Regions from separate parts of the Salininema proteolyticum genome, predicted to be linked through region 2. Evidence: riboswitches for the same ligand, from Rfam matches in the RefSeq annotation. Region 2 holds a riboswitch; the other holds the start of a gene.

Region 1 (5,517 bases), 720 kb from region 2:
TCGCCCACCTCGCCGGGCGGAGCTTCCCGAGCCTGTCGGGCGGGGAGGCGGCGCGGGTCATGCTCGCGCGGGTCCTCGCGCAGGAGACGCCGGTGGTGTACCTCGACGAGCCGACCGCGGCCCTCGACCTGCGCCACCAGGAACTGGTCGGACGGATATGCCGCCAGCTGGCGGCGGAGGGCAGGACGGTCGTCGCCGTCCTGCACGACCTGGGCCTGGCCGCGGCCTATTCCGACCGGATCGCCCTGCTGGACGCCGGGCGCGTCCACTGTGCGGGAAGACCGGCCGAGGTGCTGACGGCGGCGCACGTCACCGAGGTGTACGATCAGCCCGTCACCGTCGACCTCGACCCCGGAACGGGAGCGACCCTCGTCCGGCCCGTGCGGGAGCGGCCCTGACGTGCCCTGAATAGACACCCCACCATGCCAGAGGCGGCCGGCCCGCCTCGTAGGAAGGCGCCATGCCCCACCGCAGCCGCTTCAAGGCCCTCTCCTTCGACGGGGACCGCACCCTGTGGGACTTCGAGAGTTCCATGGTCAAGGCTATGACGATCGCCGTCGAGACCTTGCGGGAGAAGGGACTCGACCGCGACGGCGAACCGGTCACCGTCGCCTGGATGGCGTCCGTCCGCGACGAGGTCGCCGCCCGCGAGTCGGGCTCCAACGTCCCGATGGACTCGATCCGCCTGGCCGCGTTCAAAGAGAGCGTCCGCCGGTGCGGCAGCGAAGACATGGAGCTGGCCGAGAAGGTCTGCCGCCGCTACTTCGCCGACCGCCGCCGCGTCCTGGAGCCCTTCCCCGACGCCCGCCCGGCCCTGGAGCGTTGGAGGGGCCGGTTCTCCCTGGCCCTGGTGACCAACGGCAACACGCTCCCCTCGACGCTGGGGATGGAGGAGTACTTCACCACCGTCGTCATGGCCGCCGAGGAGAACGTGTACAAGCCCGACCCCGCCATCTACCGGTTGGCCGCCGAGCGTCTGGGGACGGACCCGGAGAAGACGGTCCACATAGGCGACAACCTGGTCGAAGACGTGGCCGCCGCCCAAGCGGCCGGGATGCGGGCCGTGTGGCTCAACCGCGACGGAGCGACGGCCGACGCAGACGTCCGGCCGGACGCCGAGATCTCCTCGCTCGACGGGATCGCCGAGGCGCTGGACGCGATCGCGGCCTGAACCGGGGTCAGTCGGCGAAGTTCGCGACGATCCCGTAGAAGCGGCGGGCGGCCTCGACGTCCCCGGAGACGTCGACCGAGTCGACATCGCCCCGGCGCCACAGCCAAAGGTCCACGGCCGAGGCGTCGCCGGAGACGGTGGCGGCGCACTCGTCGGCGCCGGCCTTGTCCAGCTCGACCCCACCGGGGGCGACCCGCAGGGTGCGTTCCTTCGAGCCGTAGCGAATCAGCAGGGTGAGGCCGTCCTCGGCCTCCAGCACGGGCCGAAGGTACTTGTTCCAGTTGACCGAGCCGAATCCGACCATGCAGTCCAGGAACTCGTCCACGCCGTCGGCGGCGAACGCCTCGTCGACGGGGCTGAGGCCCTTCCCGGCGGCCAGTTCGGCGTCGACGCGGTGGATGAGGGTCTCCTGCGCCATGCGCCGAATCCAGAACCCGACTGTCTGGTCCGGCGTGTACCAGCTCCCCGCCGGGTCGCTCGCGGAGTGGGAGTCGAACTGCGCGTTGAGGTCGCGCAAGGTCGTGTCGAAGAGGTCGAGGATACCGTCGGCCTCCGGCATGGGAGGCGGCCAGCTCTCGGACTCCGCGCCCTCGGAGATGGCGAGGGTCTTGTCGCAGTAGACCTCCGCCACGTGCTGGACGAGGTCGCGCCCGGTCCAGTCGGGGCACGAGGGGACCCGGTCCTCCAACGCGGTGGAGGCGGCCCCGCGCAGGAGGGCCGCCTCGGAGTCGAGCAGGCTTCTAAAAGTGTCGTTGTCCATGCCCGCAGTCTAAGCGAGGGGTGTGACAGGGGCGAGCGGGTTTCACGCGTTCACGCGGTGGACCAGCGGCATGTAGTCCTGGAACGCCTTCTCGATCTGGCGCGGGCTCAGGCCGTAGTGGAAGATGTCGTACTCGTGCCGCCTGTCGCGCAGGGGCCGCTCGGTCAGCCCTGAGAGCTTCTCGGCGTCCTCCGCCGTCCAGCGCGCCCCGATCTGCTCGTAGAGCTTCGGCACGTAGTTGTGCGGATCGGACACCAGCTGGTGGTAGCCGACGTCGACGACCGCCCCCATGGGCGCGTCGGGCCGGTGGCGCCGCCCGCTCTCGACGGACTCGCTGAGGATCTCCAGCCACATGCGTCCGATCTCGTGCAGGTCGATGTTCCTGACGTGCAGGCCGCCCAGCGTCTCGACCAGCGAGCAGAAGGAGCCCATGACGGTGATCGGGTCGCGGTGCGTCCACACGATCTGCGCGTCGGGGAACACCTTGAACAGGACGTCCAGGTCGCCCACGTGGCCGGGGTACTTGAGGATCCACCTCTTGCGCTCGCGGCCGTACTGGAGGACCTGCAGCGCCTGGCGGAGGTAGGCGTAGTCCGCCGTCTGGTCGCGCTGGGACTGCCATTCCCGGTAGTCGGGCATGAGCGCGCAGCTGAGCGGGAAGTAGGTGTGCGGCATGAGCGCGATCGACTCCTCGGGCTGGTCGATGCGCACCGGGTGAATGACGTCGAACGCCGGGGAGAACTTGAACGTCGCCCGCAGCTCGCGGTCGATGGACTTGATCCGCCGGTCGCGCTCGGCCGGGTCGTCGTCGAGCGCGGTGTAGTTCAGCTCCCACAGCAGCGGTCCGCGGTGCCCGGCCGAGCGGGCGAGGATCTTGTGGGTGAGGCTCGTGGCCGTGCGGGGCAGTCCGACGACGAAGACCGGCCGCTCGATCCGCTCGTTCGCGACCTCCGGGACGCGGCGGTGGATCTCGCTGACCCGCATGCGGTTCTCCAGGCGTGTCGCGGCGTTGCCCAACTGCCCCTTCCAGCCGATGGGCGTCAGACCGGGGACGTTCGCGAAACAGCGCAGCAGGAAGTCGAGGTCCTCGGCGAAGGGCGCGTCGGCGCCGAGGTCGTATCCGGTCTGCGCCTGGACCTTCTCGACCGTCCTCCACCAGGCGGCCGACGCGCGCTCGGGGTCGGTGCGCTCGCGGGTGGCGGGGGCGAGCACGGAGTTGAGGATCTTGGCGGTACGGGTGATGCGACGCATGGGCACGCCTCTTCTCATCGGTGTCGGGCAGTCGTCTTGCGGGATAACGACTTGAACGATACGCGAAAGTAGGATAGAGGAGGCGGCGAGGTCGATGCCCTGGGGCGGGAGGGAAACGAGCCGACGGCGGATAGCCGCCGGCTCCACACAACAGGACAGAGAAAACTGCCGACTAGTGCGTCGACGGCATCCCCTTATGTCAATTGTGACGATCTGTGCAAGCTTTTGGTTCCGCGACGCGCCGATGCTACCGTCTAATTGACGACAGGGGAGCCCTCAGGCTGAGAGTGCGGACCGCCCGCGGTGCGCAGACCCTTCGAACTTGACCCGGTTCGGACCGGTGGAAGGAGTCGGAGGTCTCTTCTGTGCCCCATTGCCCGAATAGAAAGGCACGGAAGTGTCGCTGCAGAACACGCCCACACGCTGGCGCATGGCCGACATCATCGCCTGCGCCGTACTCGCCGTCGCCTTCGGCGCGGTCTTCCAGGCGTGGAACCTCGTCTGGGCCGCCTCGGAGCCGCTCACGACCGCCTACCCGCCCGCCTCGGGCCTCCTCTACGGCGTCTGGCTCATGCCGGCCGTCCTCGCCCCGCTCCTCGTCCGCAAGACCGGCGCCGCCGTCTTCACCGAGGGCTTCGCCGCGCTCGTCAGCACCATGCTGGGCAGCGCCTGGGGCCTGCTCGTCGTCGTCCAGGGCTTTGTCCAGGGACTGGGCGGCGAGGCCGCCTTCGCCGCGGGCCGGTACAAGCGCTACAACATCGCCGTGTCCGTCTTCGCCGGAGCCCTGAGCGGCCTCTTCGCCACCACCTGGGACGTCTTCGTCTCCTACGGGGCGACCTCCCTCTGGGCGTTCAAGATCCCCTACATCCTCCTGGCCGCCCTCTCCGGCGCCGTCGTCGCCGGCCTCGGCTCCTGGGCCCTCTACAAGGCGCTCCTGCCCACCGGCGCCGTCAACGCCCTCGCCGGCGGCGCCGACCGCAAGCGCGTTTGAGAAGGACGGACCTGACATGCGGATACGCGCGCGCGGCTTCTCCTACCGACATGCGGGGCGCCGCGCGCACGCACTCCGGGAAGTCGACCTCGCCGTGGAACCGGGGGAGAACGTCCTCCTACTAGGGCCCTCCGGCTCCGGCAAGTCCACCCTCCTGGCCGTCCTGGCCGGACTCGAACACGCCCGGGGCGGCGAGGCCGCCGGCGAAATGACCGTGGACGGCCGCGACCCCTTCGAGACCCGCCACCGCACCGGCATGGTCTTCCAGGACCCCGAGACCCAGCTGATCATGGCCCGCTGCGGCGACGACACCGCCTTCGGACTCGAGAACCAGGGCGTCGCCCCCGAGCGGATCTGGCCCGCCGTCGCCCGAGCCCACGAGGCCGTGGGCTTTCCCTACGCGGCCGACCACGCCACCACCGCCCTCTCCGGCGGCGAACAGCAGCGCCTGGCCCTGGCCGGCATCCTCGTACGCCGCCCCGAACTGCTCCTGCTCGACGAACCGACGGCCAACCTCGACCCGGAAGGAGCCGCCCTTGTACGGGACGCCGTCCGGCCCGCCCTCGACGACCCCGACATCACCTGCGTCATGATCGAACACCGCCTGGACGGACTCTGGGAGAGCTTCGACCGCGTCGTCGCACTCGACTCCGGAGGACGCCCCCTGGCGGACGGGCCCGTCGCCGACGTCCTCACCACCCACGGAGAAATACTCCTGGACCAGGGAATCCGCATACCCGGCGCCCCCGCGACCACACCCCGCCGCGGCGAACCGGGCGAAGAACTCCTGCGGGCCGACGACGTCTCGTACCGCTACGGCAAGAGAGAACCCCTGGCGTTGCGGGAAGCGAGCTTCGCCGTCCACCGCGGAGAACTGGCCGCCCTCACCGGGCACAACGGCTCCGGCAAGAGCACCCTCTCGCGCCTTCTGGGCGGCCTGGCACCCCCGACCTCCGGAACCGTCACCGCCGCCGGAGAGAAGAAACCCCTCCACAAGCTCAAGGCCCCCGCCCTCGCCGCACGCGTCGGCACCGTCTTCCAGAACCCCGAGACCCAGTTCGTCACCTCGCGCGTCGCCGACGAACTCGCCTTCGGCCCCCGCAGCGCCGGATGGAGCGACGAACGCACCGCCGCACGCGTCGCCGAACTGCTGGAACGCCTGCGCCTGACCCACCTGGCGGACGCCAACCCGTTCACCCTCTCCGGAGGCGAGGCACGCCGGCTCTCCGTCGCCGGAGCGCTCGCCGCCGCGCCCGACGTCCTACTGCTCGACGAACCCACCTTCGGGCAGGACCGGCGCACCTGGACCGAGATGACCGACCTCATGGACGAAGTCCGCCGCGA
Region 2 (5,517 bases):
GGCGGCGGTGATCGGCTCGGAGTCGGTGGAGCGCGCGAGGATCGGGTCGACGACCTCTTCGGGCTCCTCCTTGACCGGCTCCTCGGCCTCTTCCTCGGCGGCGGAGTCCCCGGCCTGCGCGGGCGGGGGCTCGGCCGGAGCGGACTCGTTCTCGGAGAGGACGACGTACGAGCCGGCGATGCAGCCGGCGACGGCCACCAGCCCCGAGGCGGCGGCGAGGACCTTCATCCACCACTTGGTCCGGCGGCGCGCCTTCTCGGCGGCGCGGCGGAGAGGGCGCGAGGCGCGGATGTCCTCCAGGTGTTTCTCCATCTCCTCTTCGGGGGAGAGGTCGGCGGCGGAGCGGCGCACGGTCGGCGTGTCGTCGGGGCGGGACGAGGAGGAGTCGGGAACCGCGGGGGCGCGGACGGCCACGGTCTTCTCGGAGGGGGACTTGACGTAGTGGCGCGGGGCCTTCGAGGCTTTCGCCGTCCCGGAGTAGTGGGCGCCCGGCGCGGTGTGGGGGCGCGCCTCGGACGGAGGGACGGAGGCCGCAGCACGGTTCCCGGGCACCCGGACGGACACGGTGGGAGGAGCGTCGGGCAGGGCGTCGTACGCCGCCGCGGAGCGCGCCTCGGGGAGGCGGACGGACTGGTCGGGAGGGGAGGGGTGCGGAGACTGGACGGCGGTGCCGCCGGCTTCGCCGCGGTCGGACCGCGGCGCGGAATCGTCGAGTTCGGGTACGCCGAACGGAGAGACGCGGTTCATCTCGGTGCGGTTCCTCTGTCGGGAGTATGGTCCATGGGAGCGAATAGTACCGATGTTCTTCTGGGGAACCGCTGATCGACACGCGCCGCGCTCCGACCTTCACCCGTCGGGGTGGCCGACTCGCCGCGGGACACGGGTCCGATTGCGCGGTCTACGAGGCGGTAGCCGTTATCCTGCGCCGCATGGAAGAGCGTGAAGCCCGAGGCGGGCGCGGACGGCTGTTCGCGGGACTGGCCTTCGGGGCCCTGGTGGTCGTGAACATAGTCGTGGACTACCTGATGCTCCACACCGCGACGTGGTACCCGGCGGCCGACCTGTGGACGGTGGTCCTGCTGGCCGTGTCGGTGCTCGTGTGGGCGGCGACCGTCGCCGGGGGAGCGGCGCTGGGCTGGGGCCTGGTGGGCCGGGCGATGGGGCGGTCCCGGTGAGCACAGGTGACGAGACGCCGGGCACGGGGCGCCGCACTGCGGCCTCCGGCGGCCCGGCGCCGCGCCGACCGGCCGGGACCGGGGCGGTCCGACCCGAGTGATCTAGGGCCGCGGCGGCCCAGTTCGGAGCCCCGGAGTGGCACAATGGAACCGTGTCAGACTCCCAGAACCAGTCCGGCGGGCAGCCCGCCCCGGACCACTACTTCACCGCCAGCCCCGCCTCCGAGGACAGGGAGCGCTCGATCCGCTTCACCCTCGACGGCAAGGACTACGAGCTGGCGACCTCGTCCGGCGTCTTCTCCGGCAGCCGCCTGGACCTGGGAACGAGCGTGCTGCTCAACAAGGTCGTCCCGCCGAGCGAGCCCGGCGTGTTCCTGGACCTCGGCTGCGGGTACGGCCCCATCTCGACGGTCCTGGCCGGCAGCGGTGACGCCGAGGTGTGGGCGGTGGACGTCAACGAGCGCGCGCTGGACCTGACGAGGCGCAACACCGCGCGCTGCGAGGGGGCGGTCCATGTCGGACGTCCGGAGGACGTGCCGGAGGACCTCGAGTTCGACGAGATCTGGTCCAACCCCCCGATCAAGATCGGCAAGGAGTCGCTCCACGACCTGCTGCGGACCTGGCTGCCCCGCCTCAAACCCGAGGGCGTCGCCTGGCTCGTCGTCTCCAAGCACCTGGGCGGAGACTCCCTGGCCAAGTGGCTCGTCGAGGGCGGCTGGGAGGTCGACAAGCACGCCAGCGCCAAGGGCTACCGCGTCCTCAAGGTCTGCCGCTACGAGGCGTAGCCGCGCTTCCCAGCACGTAGGACGCGATCGCGCGTTCCCCGCGCCGTCCACCTTGAGCACCGGCGCGAATGAGCTGCGCTTTTCCGGCACGGCTCGATGACACTCTGTTGTCCCTGTCACGACTGCCGACGTTCGGTCCTTGTGTTCGAAAAGTCGGTGGCGTAGAGTGAAGCCCGCAGCCGCCTCACAGCGGAGCGAACAAGTTCATGTACTCACGGGAGCCCGATGCATCGGGCTGAGAATGGGCTCGGTAGCCCTGACCGTTCCAACCTGATCCAGGTAATACTGGCGAAGGGAGAGGGGTAGACATGCGGTCTCCAGTACCGTTGCCGCGATTGCACATCATCACCGACACCAGGCCGGACGCCGATCCGGTCGGCGTCGTCGAAGCCGCCCTCGAGGCCGGCGCCCGCCTGGTCCAGGTCCGCGGCGAGGACCGCTACACCGACCGGCTCACTTTCGACCTTTCCCGCACCATAGCCCGGCTGTGCCGCGAGGCCGGCGCCGTCTGCCTGGTCAACGACGCCGTCCACGTGGCCATGGCCGTCGGGGCCGACGGCGTCCACCTGGGCGCGGACGACCTTCCCGCCGACGCGGCCCGCGCCATCCTGCCGGAGACGGCGATCGTGGGAGCGACCTGCCGCGACCCGCACGAGGCGCGAGCGGCCCGGCGCGTGGGAGCCACCTATCTGGGAGTCGGGCCGGTGCGGGCCTCGGGCACCAAGACCGCCCTGAAGCGCATCATCGGCCTGGACGGCATGGGCGCGGTCGCCGGCGCGGTGGACCTGCCCGTCATCGCCATCGGCGGCCTGGACGCCGATCTCGCGGCCGAGTGCGTGGAGAACGGCGCCCACGGGGTCGCCGTCGTCTCGGCCGTCTCGCGGGCGGCCGACGTCAAAGCGGCAGTGGGCGAACTCCTCCACGCCGTCGGGGAACGCGCCGGCACGCCGGCGGGGGCGGTATAGCCGATGCGACTCACCGTAGCCGGGGCCGGAATCATCGGTCTCGCCACAGCTTGGCGCGCCTCGCAGAAGGGCTGGGGCGTCACCGTCCGCGATCCGCGGCCCGGATCGGGCGCCACGCACGCCGCCGCCGGCATGCTCGCCGCGGTCACCGAGGCCGAGTTCGGCGAAGAGGACCTCGTCCCCTTCGCGGTGGAGTCGGTGCGGCTCTGGCGCGGCTTCGCCGAGGAGCTCCAGGCCGAGTCCGGCGTCGGGCTGGACTACAGCCCGGAGGGCACGATCCTCTTGGGCTGGAACGAGTCCGACCGCGCGGCCGTGCGCCGCCAGGTGGGCCTGTACCGGAGACTCGCCCTGCCGGTCGAGGAGGTCGGCGCGCGCGGCCTGAGGAAGCAGGAACCGCTCATCGGCCACCGCTGCCGGGAGGGCTTCGTCATCGGCTCGGACCACTCGGTCGACCCGCGCGCCGTGCTCACGGCGCTGGATACCGCCTGCCGGAAGCGCGGGGTCGTGTTCGAAGAGAGCGCCTACCACCGGGGCGAGGGCACCGGCCCCATCGTCATAGCCGCCGGGAACGGCTCGCGAGAGCTGGGGCTTCCCGTCCGCCCGGTGCGCGGAGTCGTCCTGCGCCTGCGAGCCGGGGAGGGCGCCCTCACCCGCACCATCCGGGCCATTGTGGACGGAGATCCCCTCTATATCGTCCCGCGCCCCGGCGGCGAGGTCGTCGTGGGGGCGACGTCGGACGAGATCGCCGACGAGGAGAGGGCGACGGCCGGAGCCGTGCTCGACCTGCTGCGCAAGGCCGCCGACCTGGTGCCGGAGATCCGCGAGTACCACCTGGGCGAGACCACGGTGGGATTCCGTCCGACGACGCCCGACAACCTCCCGCTCATCGGTCGCGTCGACGACCGGACCTGGGCCGCCACCGGCCATTACCGCCACGGCATAGCCCTGGCGCCGGCCACGGCCCGGGCCGTCGTGGAGATGGTCGGGACCGGTTCCTCCGGCCTGGTTCCCCCCTCTTTCGACCCGCTCCGCGCCACCGCGGTCTGACAGTCCGTTCCCGCCGATGGGCAAGGCACCCAAGGAGTCTGACATGCAAATAGAGCTAAATGGAAATCAATACGAAGACCTGAGGACGGTGCGGCAGGCCGTCCGCGCCGTCACGGAGGCGGACCGCGGCATCGCGGTCGCGGTGAACGGAGAGGTCGTGCCGCGCGGAGAGTGGGCGCGGGCGCTCGACGACGGCGACAAGGTCGAAGTCCTGACCGCTACGCAAGGAGGATGACGCATGACCGGGGAAGTGAACGAGGCCTTCCGCATCGCCGACAAGGAGTTCGGGTCCCGCCTGATCCTGGGCACCGGCGGAGCGGCCAACCTCGCCCAGCTGGAGGCCTCGATCAAGGCCTCCGGAACCGAGATGGTCACCGTCGCCCTCCGGCGCGTCGACCCCTCCGGGCCCGGCGGGCTGCTGGAGCTGCTCGAAAGGCTCGGCGTCGCCGTCCTGCCGAACACGGCCGGCTGCTACACGGCCGAACAGGCCGTCCGCACCGCCCGCCTGGCCCGCGAGGCCTTCGGCACGGACTGGGTCAAGCTGGAGGTCATCGCCGACCCGGACACGCTGCTGCCCGACGCGATCGAGCTGGTCTCCGCCGCGGAGAAGCTCGTCGCCGACGGCTTCACCGTGCTGCCCTACACGAACGACGACCCCGTGACGGCCCGCGCGCTCGAAGAGGTCGGCTGCGCGGCGGTCATGCCGCTCGCCGCCCCCATCGGCACCGGACTGGGCCTGCGCAATCCGCATAATATGAGCCTGATCTGCGAGCGGGCCCGGGTCCCGGTCATCTGTGACGCGGGCATCGGCACGGCCTCGGACGCGGTGCGGGCCATGGAACTCGGCTGTTCGGCGGTGCTGCTGGCCACGGCCGTCACCCGCGCGGAGAACCCCGAGCTCATGGCCCGTTCGATGCGGCTGGCCGTCGAGTCCGGCTTCGCGGCGCGGCACGCGGGACGCATCCCCCGCCGCCACCTCGCCCGGGCCTCCAGCCCGGAAGAGGGGGTGGCCGACCTGTGAACGCCGAAGGAACGTCGACCGCGGGCGCCACACCCGCGACGGTCACGACCATCGCGGGCTCCGACTCCGGCGGCGGGGCGGGGATCCAGGCCGACCTGCACGCCTTCGCCGCCCACGGAGTCCACGGCACCAGCGTCGTCACTGCGCTGACCGCCCAGAACACCCGCGGCGTCACGAAGGCCGAACCGGCCGGGACGGCCATGGTTGCCGCGCAGCTCGACGCCGTCCTCGCGGACTTCGACGTGAGGGCCGTCAAGACCGGCATGCTCGCCGACCTCGACACCCTGGCGCTCGTCGCCGAACAGGCGCGGAAGGGCCGGCTGCCGAACCTCGTGGTCGACCCGGTCATGGTGACCACGAGCGGCGACTCACTCTTCGAGGGCGACCCGAAGCAGTACCTCCACGCCTTCGCGGACTCGCCGACGGTCATCACGCCCAACGTCATCGAGGCGCAGCAGCTGTCGGGCACGGTGATCCGAGACCTGGCCGACGCCAGGCACGCCGCCGAGACCATCGCCCGCAGC

What was found. Region 2 has a riboswitch for thiamine pyrophosphate ahead of thiE (thiamine phosphate synthase). Riboswitches for the same ligand answer to the same signal wherever they lie in the genome.
Region 1: linked by a shared signal. The riboswitch ahead of ACFTE1_RS07015 (ECF transporter S component) and the one ahead of thiE (thiamine phosphate synthase) in region 2 are both predicted to bind thiamine pyrophosphate.

The regions. Positions count from the first base shown of each region.
Region 1 covers NZ_JBHUNX010000001.1:1,490,706-1,496,222, forward strand. Annotated here, with positions in the region: gene ACFTE1_RS06995 (heme ABC transporter ATP-binding protein) at 1-398, shown strand, start outside; gene ACFTE1_RS07000 (HAD family hydrolase) at 461-1,171, shown strand; gene ACFTE1_RS07005 (maleylpyruvate isomerase family mycothiol-dependent enzyme) at 1,179-1,931, opposite strand; gene ACFTE1_RS07010 (sulfotransferase family protein) at 1,974-3,182, opposite strand; TPP riboswitch at 3,439-3,548, shown strand; gene ACFTE1_RS07015 (ECF transporter S component) at 3,580-4,173, shown strand; gene ACFTE1_RS07020 (ABC transporter ATP-binding protein) at 4,190-5,517, shown strand, end outside.
Region 2 covers NZ_JBHUNX010000001.1:767,554-773,070, forward strand. Annotated here, with positions in the region: gene ACFTE1_RS03620 (hypothetical protein) at 1-747, opposite strand, end outside; gene ACFTE1_RS03625 (hypothetical protein) at 930-1,175, shown strand; gene ACFTE1_RS03630 (class I SAM-dependent methyltransferase) at 1,328-1,960, shown strand; TPP riboswitch at 2,165-2,274, shown strand; gene thiE (thiamine phosphate synthase) at 2,269-2,925, shown strand; gene thiO (glycine oxidase ThiO) at 2,929-3,972, shown strand; gene thiS (sulfur carrier protein ThiS) at 4,016-4,207, shown strand; gene thiG (thiazole synthase) at 4,211-4,993, shown strand; gene thiD (bifunctional hydroxymethylpyrimidine kinase/phosphomethylpyrimidine kinase) at 4,990-5,517, shown strand, end outside.